3 regions of the Rhodococcus sp. NPDC058521 genome follow, and region 1 is predicted to be linked to each of the others. Evidence: riboswitches for the same ligand, from Rfam matches in the RefSeq annotation. Region 1 holds a riboswitch; each other region holds the start of a gene.

Region 1 (5,463 bases):
CGGGTTCCTCGACCTCGGGAGCTGCGCCGTCCTGCACGTCCCCTGCAACTTCCGAGCCGGAAAGCGGCTGGGCTTCCCCAGCCACTTCCCGTACTTCACCGGTATCGGGGTCGATCTTTCGCTTGTCGACGAAAGTTACCGGCTCCTGCTCGGAATTCTCGGACGTCACTTCTTCTCCGAGTCGGACGGCTCGTCGACGACCTCTGCATCGACGACGTCGTCAGCGCCTCCATCTGCGGATGCACCGTCGGTGTTGGACGCTTCCTCGGCGGCACTGGCCTCGTAGATGGCCTGGCCGAGGGCCTGGGACTCTGCACCCAGCTTCTCGACGGCCGCCTTGACTGCCGAGATGTCGGTGCCGGCAAGCGCGTCCTGCGCCTCCTTGATCGCTGCCTCGACCTTTTCCTTGGTCTCGGCGGGCACCTTCTCCTCGTTGTCCTTGATGAACTTCTCGGTCTGGTGCACGAGCGACTCGGCCTGGTTGCGGGTCTCGGCCTCTTCACGACGGGTCTTGTCTTCCTCGGCGTGAGCCTCGGCGTCCTTGACCATGCGGTCGATCTCTTCCTTGGACAGACCGGAGCCGTCCTGGATCTTGATCGTGTTCTCCTTGCCGGTGCCCTTGTCCTTCGCGGTCACGTGCACGATGCCGTTGGCGTCGATGTCGAAGGTGACCTCGATCTGCGGCACGCCACGGGGGGCGGGCGGCAGCTCGGTGAGCTCGAAGGAGCCGAGCAGCTTGTTGTGCGAAGCGATCTCGCGCTCACCCTGGAACACCTGGATCTGCACCGAAGGCTGGTTGTCGTCGGCCGTGGTGAAGGTCTCGGACCGCTTGGTGGGGATGGTGGTGTTGCGCTCGATGAGCTTGGTCATCACGCCACCCTTGGTCTCGATACCGAGGGACAGCGGAGTGACGTCGAGGAGCAGAACGTCCTTGACCTCACCCTTGAGGACGCCGGCCTGCAGTGCGGCACCGACGGCCACGACCTCGTCCGGGTTGACACCCTTGTTGGGCTCACGTCCACCGGTGAGTTCCTTGACGAGCTCGGAGACTGCGGGCATACGGGTGGAACCACCGACGAGCACGACGTGGTCGATGTCCTTGACGGCGATTCCGCTGTCCTTGACGACGGCCTGGAACGGCGCGCGGGTGCGGTCCAGCAGATCGGAGGTGATCTTCTGGAACTCGCTGCGGGACAGCTGCTCGTCGAGGAACAGCGGGTTCTTGTCCGCGTCGACGGTGATGTAGGGGAGGTTGATCGAGGTGCTCTGCCCGGAGGAGAGTTCGATCTTCGCCTTCTCTGCAGCCTCGCGCAGACGCTGCAGGGCCATCTTGTCCTTGGTCAGGTCGATGCCGTTCTGCGACTTGAACTTCTCGACGAGCCAGTCGACGATGCGCTGATCCCAGTCGTCACCACCGAGGTGGTTGTCACCGGACGTGGCGCGAACCTCGACGACACCGTCGCCGATCTCGAGCAGCGAGACGTCGAAGGTACCGCCACCGAGGTCGAAGACCAGGATGGTCTGCTCTTTGTCGCCCTTGTCCAGGCCGTACGCGAGAGCAGCTGCGGTGGGCTCGTTGACGATGCGCAGCACGTTGAGGCCCGCGATCTGACCGGCTTCCTTGGTGGCCTGACGCTGTGCGTCCTCGAAGTATGCGGGAACCGTGATGACGGCGTCCGTGATGTCCTCGCCCAGGTAGGACTCCGCGTCACGCTTGAGCTTCATGAGCGTGCGGGCGCTGATCTCCTGCGAGGTGTACTTCTTGTCGTCGATCTCCACGTTCCAGTCGGTGCCGATGTGGCGCTTGACGGAGCGGATGGTGCGGTCGACGTTCGTGACGGCCTGGTTCTTGGCGGGCTGGCCAACCAGGACCTCACCGTTCTTCGCGAATGCGACGACGGAAGGGGTCGTGCGTGAACCTTCGGCGTTGGCGACCACTACGGGCTCGCCGCCTTCCAGCACAGACACGACCGAGTTCGTAGTACCGAGGTCGATACCGACGGCACGAGCCATAAGTGTTTCCTCACTTTCGTATTGCAGCTGGTGAACTTGTGTGAACGCTGCGATTGGGCGCTTGGATTGTGACGCTGGTGAGCGCCCTCCGCTCAAGTTTGCACCCGGAGGGCTCCCGGCGTCAACTCGAACCTGAGTCTCATGCGCTCAAGTCTGTCGTAGTGCTCAACGGGCCGTGTCGCAGGATTGTTCCCGAAACAGAAAATTCCCAGCTCGAGTGAGGTACGGACTCAAATCGTGCACGCGCCGTTCGCCGAACCACCGTAGTAGGGCTCGGGGTCGAACGGATCGGTCGCCGTCCCGCCGTAGTGCGCGTCCGGGTCGTACTCGTCGTTGCTCGTGCCCCCGTAATACGGGTCGGGGTCGTACTCGTTGTCGGAGCCGGAGGCACTGCAGTAGACGATCGGCTTCGGCCCGTCGTGGTCGATGGGTGCTGCGGCGGCCGTGGGGGCGAGCGCGACGGCCGCGGCGATACCGACCGAGGCGAGACAAGCCGAGGAGACGACGGCTGCGAATCGGGTGATTGCGGTTCGAGTGGTCATACCCGAATACTTCGCTTCACCAGGGGAAACAGCATCCAGGAGATACCCGATTCGACCCCTGAGATTTCGACCCCGAGACAACCCTCGCTCACCCATGAGGTCGTCACTCGTGTGGCCGCCCTTCACGACGAGCAACCGAACCGGTATACGGTGATTCGGGCCTCCCGGCCCGTGATCGGAGGGGGAACCCGGTGCGAATCCGGGACTGACGCGCAACGGTGACGATTCACGAGGAATCGAAGTCCGATCGCCCTCCGCTCACAACTGGTTGTCACGGCTCCGCGAACGAGCCCCGACTCGAGGAGTTGTGCGCACCGTGCACGTATCCCTTCGCCGTACCCCGACGATCCTGTGCGCCGCAGTCCTGCTCGCATCCGGTTGCGCGTCCAACGACCAGGGCGCAGGAGAGAACATCGAGTCGGGCGGCAACTACCCGGTGACCATCGAGAACTGCGGACACACCGTCACCGTCGACTCGCCACCCCGACGCGCCGTATCGCTGAATCAGGGTTCGACCGAGATTCTGCTCTCCCTCGGGCTCGCGGATCGGATGGTGGGAACCGCCACCTGGACGGACCCTGTTCGTGACAACCTCGCCGCCGACAACGAGCGCGTTCCCCGGCTCACGGACAACAACCCGGCCTTCGAGGTGGTCCTGGACACCGAGCCCGATTTCGTGTCGGCGTCGTTCGTCGGCACGCTGGGTCCGGGAGGCGGCGTCGCGGATCGAGATCAGTTCGACAAGCTCGGCGTCCCCAACTACGTCTCGCCTGCCGATTGCGAGGGCAAGACGGACGGGGGCGATTCGGACGGCGCCCGTACCGAACCACTGAGAATCGACGCGATATACAAGGAGATTCGCGACCTCGCCGCCGTCTTCGACGTGCGTGAGCGCGGCGAGCAGTTCGTCTCCGAACTGCAAGCACGATTCGAGGTGGCGTCGGACGCCATCGACGCATCCGGGGTATCGCTCGCGTACTGGTTCGCCGACATTCAGGCGCCCTACATGGCGGGGTGCTGCGGTTCACCGGGTGTCATGACCGATTCGGTTGGCGCACAGAACATATTTGCCGACACCGCCGACGAATGGCCGCAGGTCAGTTGGGAGACGGTGCTCGACCGCGACCCCACCGCACTCGTACTCGGCGATCTGAGCCGCCGCTCGATCGAGGGCGACTCCCTGGACAGCAAGATCGCATTCCTCGAATCCAATCCCGTAACCCAGCGTCTCTCGGCGGTCCGCGACAAGCGATACATCATCGTCAACGGGGCCGACATGAATCCCTCCATCCGTACCGTCGACGGCGTCGAGAAGGTCGCCGAAGCGCTGCGCGGCTGGGGCATGACCAATTGATCGCGCCTTCCATCCGCAACGATTCCGCACTGCTACGAGGTGCACTCTTCGCCGGTTCGCTGGCGATCCTCGTGGTCTCCGTCGCGGTGGCGATCACCATCGGCCCCGCAGCACTGTCCGTCGGCGACGTCTATGCCGTGATCCTCGAGCACTGCGGGCTCGGCACCTCCGGGGTGAGTCGAATCAAGGACGGGATCGTGTGGGAGCTGCGACTGCCCCGCACCCTCCTCGCCGCCGTGTGCGGAGCCGGGCTCGCCCTGTGCGGTGCGATCATGCAGTCGTTGCTCCGAAACCCACTCGCCGACCCCTACGTTCTGGGCATTTCGTCCGGCGCTTCGACCGGTGCGGTGTCGATCGCGGTACTCGGTGTCGGTGGCGGAGCGGTGTCGTTGTCCGTCGGCGCTTTCGGCGGTGCGGTGCTGTCGTTCGCGCTCGTCATGTTGCTGGCCGCCGGCGCGGGTGGCGGCACCGAACGCGTCGTTTTGGCCGGCGTTGCGGGCACCCAACTGTTCGCCGCGCTGACGTCCTTCATCGTGATCTCCTCGGCCAACGCCGAGCAGACGCGCGGCATCCTGTTCTGGCTACTCGGCTCGCTGGCCGGCGCCGATTGGACGGATGTACTCGTGTGCAGCGCGGTCGTCGCGGTCGGCGTCGTGCTGTGCCTGGTGAAGGCATCTGCGCTCGACGCCTTCACATTCGGCAACGATGCGGCATCGTCACTGGGCGTGTCCGTGCGCTGGGTTCGTATCCTCCTCCTCGGGATCACCGCCCTCGTGACGTCCGCTCTCGTCGCTGCTGCCGGGGCGATCGGATTCGTCGGCCTGGTATTGCCGCATGCCGCCCGGTTCGTGGTCGGACCGAGGCACAGCCGGTTGTTGCCGGCCGTCGTGATGATCGGCGCAATCTTCATGGTGTGGGTCGATGCCATCGCCAGAACGGTCTTCGAACCTCAGGAGATTCCGGTCGGAGTCGTGACCGCACTGATCGGCGTACCGGCGTTCGGCGTGATCCTCTTCCGAATGAGGAGGAGCAGATGAGCCTGTCGGCCAAGGGCATTCGGTGGAACCGTGCCGGACGGACCGTCCTCGACGACGTGGGCTTCGAGTCGTATCCGGGTCAGACCATCGGCCTGCTCGGACCGAACGGGTCCGGCAAGTCTTCGCTGCTGCGGGTGCTGGCAGGCATATCACGTCCGGATGCCGGGGAGGTGCTCGTCGACGGTGCGGATCTCCATTCGCTGCCGCGCAGACAACTCGCTCGTCGGCTTGCGATGGTCGACCAGCAGGTTCACACCGAGGTCGACATCATGGTCGCGGATGTGGTGCGGCTCGGCCGGATTCCGCACCGCGGGCTGTTCGGGGGCGACCCCCGCGCCGATGATCGCGCTGTCGACGCCGCGTTGGCGAACACCGGGATGACCGAGCATCGACGGCGGATGTGGCACACCCTGTCGGGTGGGGAGCGGCAACGTGCCCAGATCGCGCGGGCTCTTGCGCAGGAGCCCACCGAACTCCTGTTGGACGAGCCCACGAATCACCTCGATATCTCCCATCA
Region 2 (5,463 bases), on a different contig from region 1:
TGGGGCAATCATCACCGACCTGCAACGCGACATGACAGTCGCCGAGCAGATCGAGCGGGGGTGGATCGACAAAGAAGGCAACATCGTCGGGCCGGGCTTCAAGACGCCGAGCCAAGGCGCAGCGACCGGACTGTGGGCGGCGACGGCTCCCGCGCTGGACAGTCGCGGCGGGGTCTACTGCGAGGACTGCGACATTGCGCCGCTTGCGGATCCAGGGGGCTCGATGGATGACGGCGGTGTCCGTGAATACGCCGTCGATCCAGAAAGCGCCGAGAGATTATGGACGGTGTCGGCTCAGATCACCGGAATCACCCCACGTGAGGGAGCCGCGACCGCCGTCTCGCAATGAACTTCCAACGGTAGATGCTTTCGGACGCATCAAGCCGAAGCTTTCGGCTAGTGCCGATCCGTCTAGTGCCCGATCCCGACTTTCTCGTGGACTCGTTTCATCCACTTCGGAGCCCACCAGTTGGCCTCGCCCATGAGCTTGACCAGAGACGGCACCAGCAGCATGCGCACGACGGTCGCGTCCACGATGAGTGCGACGATCATGCCCACACCGAGGAACCGCATGATCGACAACCCGGAGATGGTGAAGGCGCCGGTCACGATTACGAGCAACATCGCGGCGGCCGTGACGATCCTTCCGGTGCGTTCGGCACCGAACTTGACCGCGTCCTCTGTGCTGGCGCCTTCGCTGCGGGCCTCGACCATGCGCGACATGAGGAACACCTCATAGTCCGTGGACAACCCGAACACCACAGCGAGGATCAGGACCACGAACGTCGGTTCCAGCGGTGACGGACTGACTCCGAGTAACCCGGCGCCATGGCCGAGTTGGAAGACGAAGGTCAGCACTCCGAATGTGGCGGCGAGGCTGATGCCTGCCATCAGTACGGCCTTGATGGGCAAGACAATCGACCCGAACGCCAGGAACAGCAGGATCAGCGTCGAGATCACCATGATCGCCACCATCACGGGCAGCCATTCGGTGATGGCGGCGTTCCCGTCGTCCACCGTGGCCTGGCCGCCACCCACCAGAATCTCCGTGCCGTCCGGTGGGTCGAGAGCACGCAGGCTCGATACGACGTCGCTCTGCTGGTCGGTGTCGGCGCCCTCCGAATAGGTCACCTGGACGGCCGCCATGTCGGCGCTGGCACCCACCATCGTCGCCTGGCTCACGCCATCGATGCCCTGAGCCTTCGCGGCGACCGCGGTGCCGTCGGCGGGCGTGGGTGGCGAGCCGTCCACGCCGCGAAGAATGACCGTGGCGCCGTTACCGGTCGTGGGGAACTCGTTGACCAACGTGTCGGTCGCCGTGCGGGCCGAATCGCTTTCCGGCAATGCCGTGTAGGTGACCTCGCCGAGCGTGGCTTTCGTCAGGGGCGCGGCCAGTACCAGCAGACCGATCACGATGGTGACGGCCACGGCGACGGGCTTGCCCATCACCCTGGTCACAACCGACCCCCAGAACTTGCGAGCGCGTTCCTCTCCCCGTTTGGCCGCGTCCTTGCGCCAACTGAGTGCATTGATGCGATGGCCGAGGATCGCGAGCAGCGCGGGAACTGCAGTCAGTGACAAGAGTGCGGCACTGGCGACTGCGGCGATGGCGCCGAATCCCAGCGATTTGATCACGTCCTGCGGGAACACGAGCATCCCGGAGAAGGCGCAGATCAGCAGCAGTCCCGAGAACAGAACGGTGCGACCGGCTGTGAGAACGGTCCGCTTGGTCGCCTCCAACGGTGAAGCGCCGGAATCCAGCTCCTCACGGAAGCGACCAACGATGAAGAGTCCGTAGTCGATGGCCAGACCCAGCCCGAGCAGGGAGGTGACGTTGATAGCGAAAGAACTGACATCGGTGAACAGGGTCAGCAATCGCAGGGTGGCCAGTGCGCTGAAGATGGAGAGCAAGCCGACGAACACCGGAACCGCGGCGGCGACGAGGCCGCCGAAGATGAACACGAGCAGCACCAACGTGACGGGCAGGGCGATGCCCTCGGCGAGAACGAGGTCGCTCTGGAGTCGGTTGTTGAACGCGACGCCGACCACCGAGTTGCCGGCGAACTGAACGTCCACACCTGGCACTTCGAGTTTCGGGAGCAGGTCGTTGAAGTTCGCGACGTTGATACCGGCATCCGGGTCGACCGTGATTGCGGCCGAAGCCATCGACCCGTCTGTCGAGGTCATCTGAGCCTTGGCCGCACCCTCGGTGCTCCAGTAGGAGTTCACCGAATGGGTCGGCACCTCGTTCTCGAACGCGGTCAGGTTCTCGGTCACCGCCGGGCCGATGTCCTCGAGCGTTTTGCCTTCGGGTGGGGTGTAGATGGCGATGATGTCCGGCGTCTGCGGCCCGAGGTTGTCCTCCACGATCTGGGCGACCTCGGCCGATTCGCTGCCCGGGTCGATGAAGCCACCCTGGCTGAGCTTCGAGAACACGCCGGTGCCCCACACACCGCTCACGATCACTGCGAGGACGGCGAGAACCAGCACCCACCATTTCCGTGTGACGACGAGCGAGGCCCAACGTGTCATGCGTTCTCTCCGGATCGGTAGGTATCGGCTGGCTGATTCGCACTCCGACTGTAATGGCGGTGCGACAGGTGGGACAGATGAGTGATCGGGGTCTCCGACCGGCGTCTGCGGCTATTCGGGCATACTCGACACTCACGTGCAGCCAGTCGATGGGGGAAGCCGGTCCGAATCCGGCGCTGACCCGCAACGGTAGGTGGTCGACCACGCCATTCGGACAGGTGTAGGTCGACCACGAGCCCGATTACCCGTCGGCCGGTGTGTGGCCCCTGTTCGTCGTGGTCTGCGAAACGGAGTCCTGCCGCCTGCGGTGCTGAGCCGTGGGTTTCGGCCGGTCGTTGGTTCGTGGCTCTGAGCCCCCAATGAGGTTTGTATGCGCTTTTCACAATTTGCTCGCGGTGTAGCCACTGTGGCCGCGACTGCTGCCCTGGTCGCGGGATGTTCGCGCGGCGAAGCCGTGCAGCAATCCGAATCGGCCGAGGACTTCGCCGAACCCGTGTCGATAACCAACTGCGATCGGACACAGGAGTTCGAGTCGCCACCCCAGCGAATCGTCTCGATGAACGATCACGTCACGGAGGTGCTCGTCGAGATGGGTGTGGGCGATCGGATCGTCGGCATGGGTTACCAAGACGCCGTTCCCCTTCCCGAGTTCGAGGAGGAGTTCTCGCAGATTCAGGGGTTGGCGCATGAGTACCCGACATCGGAGCAGATTCTCGACTTGGACCCGGACCTCGTGGTGGGCGGAATGAAGAGCGCCTTCAACGAGAAGGAAGGTCGCTCACGCGACGCGCTCGAGGAGAAGGGTATTTCGACGTTCCTGTTCTCGGAGTACTGCGGGACCGGATTTTCCGATATCGGCATGCTCGAGAACGACTACGCGCAGCTCGGACAGATTCTCGGCGTGGAGGAAGCAGCCGGAAAGGTGTCGGGTCGGGTAGTCGAGGGCCTGGAACAACTGCGCGACAAGATCGGTGACGCGCCCCCGGTCCCGACCTTCTTCTACGACTCGGGCGACAGTGCTCCGATGACCATCGGTGGTGTGGGCGCCGGACAACTGATCGCGGACTACTCGGGGGCGACCAACCTCTTCTCGGAAGGTGAGAAACCGTACCCGGACACCACCTGGGAGACCATCGGTGAGCGGGCGCCCGAAGCGATCGTCGTTCTCGACTACGGAGACAAGAACGCACAGCAGAAGATCGACTTCCTGAAGTCGCAGCCGATCATGATGACGACACCCGCCGTGCAGAACGATCGATTCATCGTGGTTCCCCTCGACGACTTCTTCGAGAGCCCTCGACTGCTGCTCTCCGCCCAGACCATCGCGGAGGCCCTCCATCCCGATCGTGTGTCGCAACCGTGACGAGCACGGTGGAGCGACTTCGGACGCAGGTTCCGCAAGCCGCGGAAAGTGGCCGGCGGCGTGGCCGACTGGGGTTCGGCGCACTGCTCGTGCTTCTCACGGCCGCATTGCTGTTCGTCCTGGGGCTCGCTATGTCGTTCGGATCGGTGCGTATCCCTATCGGGGACGTGTGGGCGATCGTCGGACACGCGTTGCTGCCCGGCAGCTTCGAAACGTGGTGGTCGGCCGCGCGCGAATCCATCGTTCTCGATTCCCGTCTGCCGCGTGCGGTGACGGCTGCGGTGGTGGGCGCCGCGCTGGCTCTGGCCGGTGGTGTAGCGCAGGCCGTCACGCGTAACCCACTCGCCGATCCCTACCTGCTCGGGGTGTCCTCGGGAGCAGGCTTCGGTGTGGTCCTGGTGATGGTCCTGGGCGTCGGGGCAGGCGCACTAGGGGTGTTCACGATTCCGGTAGCGGCATTCGTGGGCGCGATGGTTCCACTGTTCCTGTCGTTGGCGATCGGCGGACGGTACCCGCAACCGACTGCCATCATCCTGGTCGGTGTAGCACTGGCGCAGGTGTTTTCAGCTTTCATCACCTTTTCGCTTCTGGTGGTGGCGAACGAGGACGAAATCAGTGTGGTGCTGCATTGGCTCGCTGGCGGGCTCGGTGACGCGCGATGGTCCACGTCGGTGTTTCCCACTCTGGCGCTCGTTGTGGTGGGCGCCGCGATCCTGCTCAGCGCAGGGCGAATGGATCTGTTGAAGACAGGCGACGACGGCGCAACCGCTCTCGGGATGAACGTCCGCAGATTCCGTGTGTTGCAGCTGATGGGCGTGTCCCTCCTCGCGGGCGCCGCGGTTTCGGTGGCGGGTGGAATCGGATTCATCGGTCTGCTGATTCCGCACCTCGCCGGTTACCTCGTCGGAACTCGAGCAATCCGGCTGCTCCCCGTTGCCGCGTTGGTCGGTGCCGTCGCTCTGGTCGCAGCAGACGTTCTCGCGAGGGCCCTCATGGAGAACACTGAAATTCCGGTCGGCGTCATCACCGCGATCGTGGGCGCCCCGATATTCGTGTGGATGCTCTATCGCCAGTACAGGAAGGCGGAGCAGTGAACGGATCTCTTGCTCTGGAACAGGTTTCCGCAACCCTCGGATCGCGGCAGGTGTTGCACGGCATCGACGTCTCCGTGCGGCCGGGCGAGATTCTGGGACTGGTCGGACCCAACGGTTCGGGCAAGACCACCGCGCTGCGCTGCTGCTACCGCGCCCTGCGGCCGAGTGGTGGCACCGTGTGGGTGGACGGTGCAGACGCCGAATCCGTAGGCCGCAGAAAGCTTGCGACCACCATCGGCGTGAGTAGTCAGGAGCCGCAGGCTTCGGCCGGGTTGTCGGTGCGTGAGTCGGTGGGACTGGGCCGGGTCCCGCACCAGGGATGGTTCGATCGGCCAACGGAGTCCGATCGTGCGATCGTCGACGATTGCCTTCGTCAGATGGACTTGACCGAACTCGCATCGCGAGATGTCCAGGCGCTGTCCGGTGGTGAGCGGCAACGAGTATCGATTGCTCGTGCCTTGGCGCAGCGGCCGA
Region 3 (5,463 bases), on a different contig from region 1:
ACCAGGTGTTTTAGCGGCGCGTCGATTGAATGCCGCCCACGCCGGGCGATGCTCGGCGGTGCGGTCGCTCGCGTAGGCGTAGAGCTTGTCGAGCGAATTCCAGTACTGGATGACGGTGGGATGAAGTCCCGTGAAAGTCATCCGGTATCCGAGGAATCCGTACTCCGGTTCCCGGGACAGCTCACGGAGCATGCGAGGCATCGCCACCAGCGCGGGGAGCCAGAGATCAGGCCTCCACCAGCGGTTCACCGTCATCCCGATGAGAAAGACGACGAGTTGGCCGTCGTGTGAATGCGTATGTCGTTGCATCTACCCTCCTTCGGAGTTGGATACTGCTACTATCCAAAGTATGGATAGTAGCAGTATCCAATGTCAAGGGCTTTCTTGCGGGTCTTTCGGCTGTCACGAAGTTGTGGGCCGCTCCGTCATAGGTGTGGCGAACGAAAACCACACACGAAGGAGACGGCGATGCAGGCACGAATGAAGAACCCGGTGATGGTTCTCCCCAAAGCGATGAAGGCGCTCTACGCGTTGAGCACGTCCACCGGCGACGTCGATCTACCGGAACGGACGGTGCATCTGATCCACCTGCGCGCGAGCCAGATCAACGGATGCGGAGTGTGTGTCGACATGCACGCAAAGGAAGCGCAGCAGGCCGGCGAGACCAACGAGCGACTCTTCGCGGTATCGGCCTGGCGCGAGGCGCCCTACTTCGACGACGCCGAGCGCGCTGCGCTCGCACTCACCGAGTGTGTGACCCGGCTGAGCGATCGCGCCGAACCGGTCCCCGACGACGTGTGGAGCGACGCCGCCGACGTCTACGACGAACAACAACTGTCCGCGCTACTCGTTCAGATCGCCGCGATCAACGCGTGGAACCGGCTCAACGCGAGCACGCGGCAGATTGCCGGCTCGGTGGGCTGAGACGGGTTCTGCAGGGATCAGGAGGGTGATCCCTGCAGCCCGGCCGACAGCTTCTCGATGGCAGCTACCTCGCGTATCCCGGGATCGAGTTCGGAACCGGTCAGAATCACGTAACGCCGGTCCGGTACTGCGGACATCTCCCGGGTCACCGGATTGGACTCGAGGAAGGCGATTTTGGTGTCGAGCGAGTCACCCTCCACTCGAGTGCGGCTGAGGTCGCCGAGAACCAGTACTTCGGGGTCGCGGTCCGCCACCGTCTCCCAACCGATCTCGGGCCAATCCTCGCTCGAATCCTCGAAAACGTTGGTGGCACCCACTTCGGATGCAAGCAGTCCGGGCGCGGAACAGCAGCCTGCCATGAACGGCTGGTCGATCCCGGAGAACCAGAAGGCGACGCTCGGGGACGGGGTGTCGCCCGCCAACGCATTCTTCGCCGCGTCCACTCGTGCCCGAAGTTGTTCCACCAGTTCTGCGCCGCGTTCCTGGACATCGAAGATCGCGGCCAGCTCGCGGATCTCCCGATAGAGAGTCTCGATGGTGAGTTTCTCGCTTCGTGTGACCGTGTCGCCCTCGACAGTCGCGCCGGTGCACACCGACGGCGATTGGTACGTATGGACGCCGAGTTGTTCGAACCGGGAGCGTTCGGCCACCACGCCACTCGTGAACGTATGTGCGCTTGCAGAGGTGACCAGGTCGGGTTCGGTATCCAGGACCGTTTCGAGAGAAGGGTCGTTGTCGGCAAGTCGCGGTACACGCTCGTTGGCGGCTGCGAGCTCGGGCAGAACCGGATCGAACCAGGTGGACGTGCCCACCATGCGGTCGGCAAGTCCGAGGGACAGAAGAATCTCGGTGGAACTCTGGTAGAGCGAGGCCGCGCGCTGCGGTGGCCCGTCGAACGTGACGGATTCGCCGCAGTTGTCGATGGTCAGTGGATATACCGTGTCGCCCGGCTGTTCGGAAAGGCTGGACGAGCCGGATTCAGGTTCGGGTGACGTTCCGCAACCCGCCAGAAGCGATGCTCCGAACAGGAGTGCCGTCGCGTGTGCGGCGCCCCGCCGGAGATGTGATGTGCGCACGAGAAGGGCGCCCTTCTGCTCTGGGCTCGTTCGCGGAGCTCGAGGTGGTTCGGGCCGCGTGTAGGCACGACCCGGCAAGTATTCGGACTCGGGCTTGGGCCCATCACCGTTGCGCGTCAGTTCCGGGTTCGCACCGGATTCCCTTGCTCGGTCGAAACTGACGATATCAGCAGGTGGCAGGTAGCGGCTCGCCCCGGAATCGAGCGTCCATCCAGTCCAAAGCGGGCACCAGCCCCAGGGCGGCCGCCGAGAGGTGGTCCGGACTCGGGGTGAGCGTCGTCTTCACGTACGTGCCGGCCTCGCAATAGCGTGCGGTGGTTCTGTCGATCGCGTCGACCGGGATCAAGACGTCGGTGGGGCTGTGCCATTCGAATATCGGTGTCTCGGGGACACCCGGATACAGCTCGAGGCTGTTCTCCTCGAGCACCTTCCAGGCGTCGGGGTCGTCCATGAAGTTCGGGTTGTCGGTGAGTTCGGCTGCATTCTTGCCGACTCCCCAGAACATGATCTCGTTCGTGCACCCGTTGTTGATCAATCCGCGTAGCCATCGGCCCTGATTGTTCAACTGGCTGCTCAGGTGGATGCGATCGGGATATTCGCGTTCGAGGCCGATCGCGGCAGCCATCGCGAGGCCGAATGCCGGGTGCGGATTGACGCCGAGGGCCTCGGCCATCGTGGTCAGGTTCATCGGAGTGCCGCCGTGGGCAGCACCCACGATGTCGAGTTCCGGTGCATATTTCGGGGCCAGAGCGGCCGCCCAGGCGGTGGCCATGCCGCCGCCGGAGTAGCCACCCAAGGCCACCTGGCTGTTCGTGACACCCAGCTCGGGAACCTTCTTCACGGCACGAATTCCGTCCAGGGTGATCTGACCGCCGAGCTTCGCCGCCCCGTACGCCATTCGTGGACCGAGATGATCCGGGAGTGCAACCGCCCATCCTCGGGCAAGCGCGATGTTGAGACCGGGGGCCTCACGAATCTGCGTGAAGGGGTCGCTGGTGTAGAGCTCGGTCGCGATCTTGCACTTGTGTCCGAGTGAATTGATGATGTGCTGATAGGACGCCAAAGGGCCGTCCGGCTGATGGTTCGGTGGCAACAAGTACGTGGTGTTGGCAGCGATCGGCAGCCCACGCGAATCCGTCGACCGGAACAGGACTTCCCATACCGCGCTGCCCGGGAAGTACAGGTTCGGGGGCATCTGTCGAATGTTCAGCACATCCCCCGGCGCTCGCTCCGCGAGGTCGGGTGGCGGCGCGTAGAACGGGTCCGGGTCCGGCGTCGGCAATCCGAGCACCGATGCGGGCGCCGTGTGTGGATCTTGGGCGGCCGCCGTCCCGGCGCCGGCAAAAGCCGCACCGAGCGTGACGCTCACAGCAAGCACGAGTAACGGACGAAGAACGCGTGAGACCATGGCCTACCCCACTGTTTTGCCTGATGGACACCGCTCACTATGCCAAGGTCGACGTACGCGCATGAGTGTTTCGCGCCGAATCGTGACAAACCGGACGGTCCGGTTTTTGTAGGTCGGGTGCGGTGAATGGCATCGCCGACTTTGCGGAATTGCTACAACTCGACGTAATCTTGTCATCGAGTTTTCACCGACGATTGGATTGATTCGTGGCAAGAAAAGTAATTGTTGAACTGGTGGATGATCTCGACGACACGCCCATCGAGTCCGGAGAAGGCGAACACATTGTTTTCGCCGTCAATGGAACCGAATATGAAATCGATCTGAACGACAAGAACGCGCAGGAATTCCACCGCAAGCTGGGCTACTACATCGAGCATGCGGCGAAGGTTGCAAGCGGCAAGAAGCGGACGGCCGGTTCGTCGACCTCATCCCCGCGCCGCAGCAGCGAACAGACCAAGGCGATCCGTCACTGGGCTGCCGCAAACGGCTATGAGGTGTCCTCGCGTGGCCGCATTCCCGCCGAGATCGAAGAGGCATTCAAAGCAGCTCACTGACTCGGTCACAGATACATGGACAACATTGACGCCGGCCCCTCGGTCGAGGGTGAATCGGCTGGACTTCGGCGTGGCCTGACGGCTCGGCACATTCGATTCATTGCACTCGGGTCCGCCATCGGCACAGGGCTTTTCTACGGTTCGGCAGAAGCGATCGACCGTGCCGGGCCCTCGGTACTTCTCGCATATCTGATCGGCGGCGCGGCCGTGTACATCGTGCTTCGTGCGCTGGGAGAAATGGCGGTCGCGAGCCCGGTCTCCGGATCGTTCGGTGAGTATGCGACAAGACATCTCGGCTCTTTGGCGGGGTTCACCACAGGGTGGACGTACACGTTCGAGATGGTGATCGTGTGCCTCGCCGACGTCACCGCGTTCGGCGTGTACATGGGCTTCTGGTTCCCCGACGTGCCGCGCTGGATCTGGGTGCTCGCGATCGTCTTCTTCATCGGTGCGGTGAACCTCCTCGGCGTGAAGACCTTCGGCGAACTCGAATTCTGGTTCACGCTGGTGAAAATCACAGCGATCATCGCGATGATCGTGGGCGGTGCCGCAATTATCGTCTTCGGATTCGGGATTCACGACACGGAAGTCGGTGTGTCCAATCTGTGGACGGACGGCGGGTTCTTTGCGACCGGAATCGGCGGATTCATAGCATGTTTCGCCATTGTCATGTTTTCCTTCGGTGGAACCGAGATCATCGGAATCACCGCGGGCGAAGCAGAAGACCCTGCTCGGACAATTCCTCGGGCCGTGAATACCGTTCCGGTGCGAATCATTTTGTTCTACGTGCTCACCCTCGCCGTCATCATGGCGATAAATCCGTGGCAGGAGATCGGCTCGGACGAAAGTCCGTTCGTCCAGATCTTCGACGGTCTCGGAATCGGTTCTGCCGCGACGGTCCTCAATATCGTGGTCATTACCGCCGCCCTGTCCGCAATCAACAGCGACATATTCGGTGCCGGCCGAATGATGTACGGAATGTCTTGCGCCGGTCAGGCTCCCGCAGTGATGCAGCGGGTCTCCCGCAACGGAGTTCCGTGGATGACCGTGGTGATCATGGCGGGAGCCCTGCTCGTCGGTGTGCTGCTCAACTACCTGATCCCCGACAAGGTCTTTCTGGTGATCGCGTCGATCGCTACCTTCGCGACGATCTTCGTATGGATCATGATCCTCCTGTCCCAGTTCCAGGCGCGGCGGCGCATGAGTGAACAGGAATCGACCGAGCTCGCCTTCCCCGTCCCGTTCTGGCCGTATGCACAGATCGCGGCGATCGTCTTCCTGGGCTTCGTGATCGGAGTGCTCGCCTTCGTGTCCGACACCCGGGTAGCACTCGTCGTCGGTGTCGCGTGGCTGGTGCTGCTCGCCGTGGCACACCGGGTCTGGGTTCGGCCCCGCGCGTCGGTCTAGCCTTCGCCGAGGAGATCGGGGAATACTCCTGATTCCCATGCCGTTTGGCGCCGCCTGGTGGTGGTTGGTGGGCGGCGCTGGTCGGTGGTGTGGG

The links. Region 1 has a riboswitch for cobalamin ahead of ACFWO3_RS20395 (ABC transporter substrate-binding protein). Riboswitches for the same ligand answer to the same signal wherever they lie in the genome.
Region 2: it holds a riboswitch for cobalamin, as region 1 does, so the genes downstream of both, ACFWO3_RS01875 (ABC transporter substrate-binding protein) here and ACFWO3_RS20395 (ABC transporter substrate-binding protein) in region 1, are expected to answer to the same signal.
Region 3: it holds a riboswitch for cobalamin, as region 1 does, so the genes downstream of both, ACFWO3_RS05615 (ABC transporter substrate-binding protein) here and ACFWO3_RS20395 (ABC transporter substrate-binding protein) in region 1, are expected to answer to the same signal.

The regions. Positions count from the first base shown of each region.
Region 1 is NZ_JBHXNL010000017.1:81,768-87,230, reverse strand. It holds gene grpE (nucleotide exchange factor GrpE) at 1-169, opposite strand, end outside; gene dnaK (molecular chaperone DnaK) at 166-2,013, opposite strand; gene ACFWO3_RS20400 (hypothetical protein) at 2,244-2,555, opposite strand; cobalamin riboswitch at 2,695-2,829, shown strand; gene ACFWO3_RS20395 (ABC transporter substrate-binding protein) at 2,872-3,909, shown strand; gene ACFWO3_RS20390 (FecCD family ABC transporter permease) at 3,909-4,946, shown strand; gene ACFWO3_RS20385 (ABC transporter ATP-binding protein) at 4,943-5,463, shown strand, end outside.
Region 2 is NZ_JBHXNL010000001.1:403,600-409,062, forward strand. It holds gene ACFWO3_RS01865 (oxidoreductase) at 1-349, shown strand, start outside; gene ACFWO3_RS01870 (MMPL family transporter) at 412-2,532, opposite strand; cobalamin riboswitch at 2,642-2,800, shown strand; gene ACFWO3_RS01875 (ABC transporter substrate-binding protein) at 2,903-3,895, shown strand; gene ACFWO3_RS01880 (FecCD family ABC transporter permease) at 3,904-4,989, shown strand; gene ACFWO3_RS01885 (ABC transporter ATP-binding protein) at 4,986-5,463, shown strand, end outside.
Region 3 is NZ_JBHXNL010000002.1:290,680-296,142, reverse strand. It holds gene ACFWO3_RS05625 (DUF4188 domain-containing protein) at 1-309, opposite strand, end outside; gene ACFWO3_RS05620 (carboxymuconolactone decarboxylase family protein) at 469-924, shown strand; gene ACFWO3_RS05615 (ABC transporter substrate-binding protein) at 942-2,000, opposite strand; cobalamin riboswitch at 2,056-2,177, opposite strand; gene ACFWO3_RS05610 (lipase family protein) at 2,167-3,408, opposite strand; gene ACFWO3_RS05605 (Lsr2 family protein) at 3,615-3,962, shown strand; gene ACFWO3_RS05600 (amino acid permease) at 3,978-5,369, shown strand.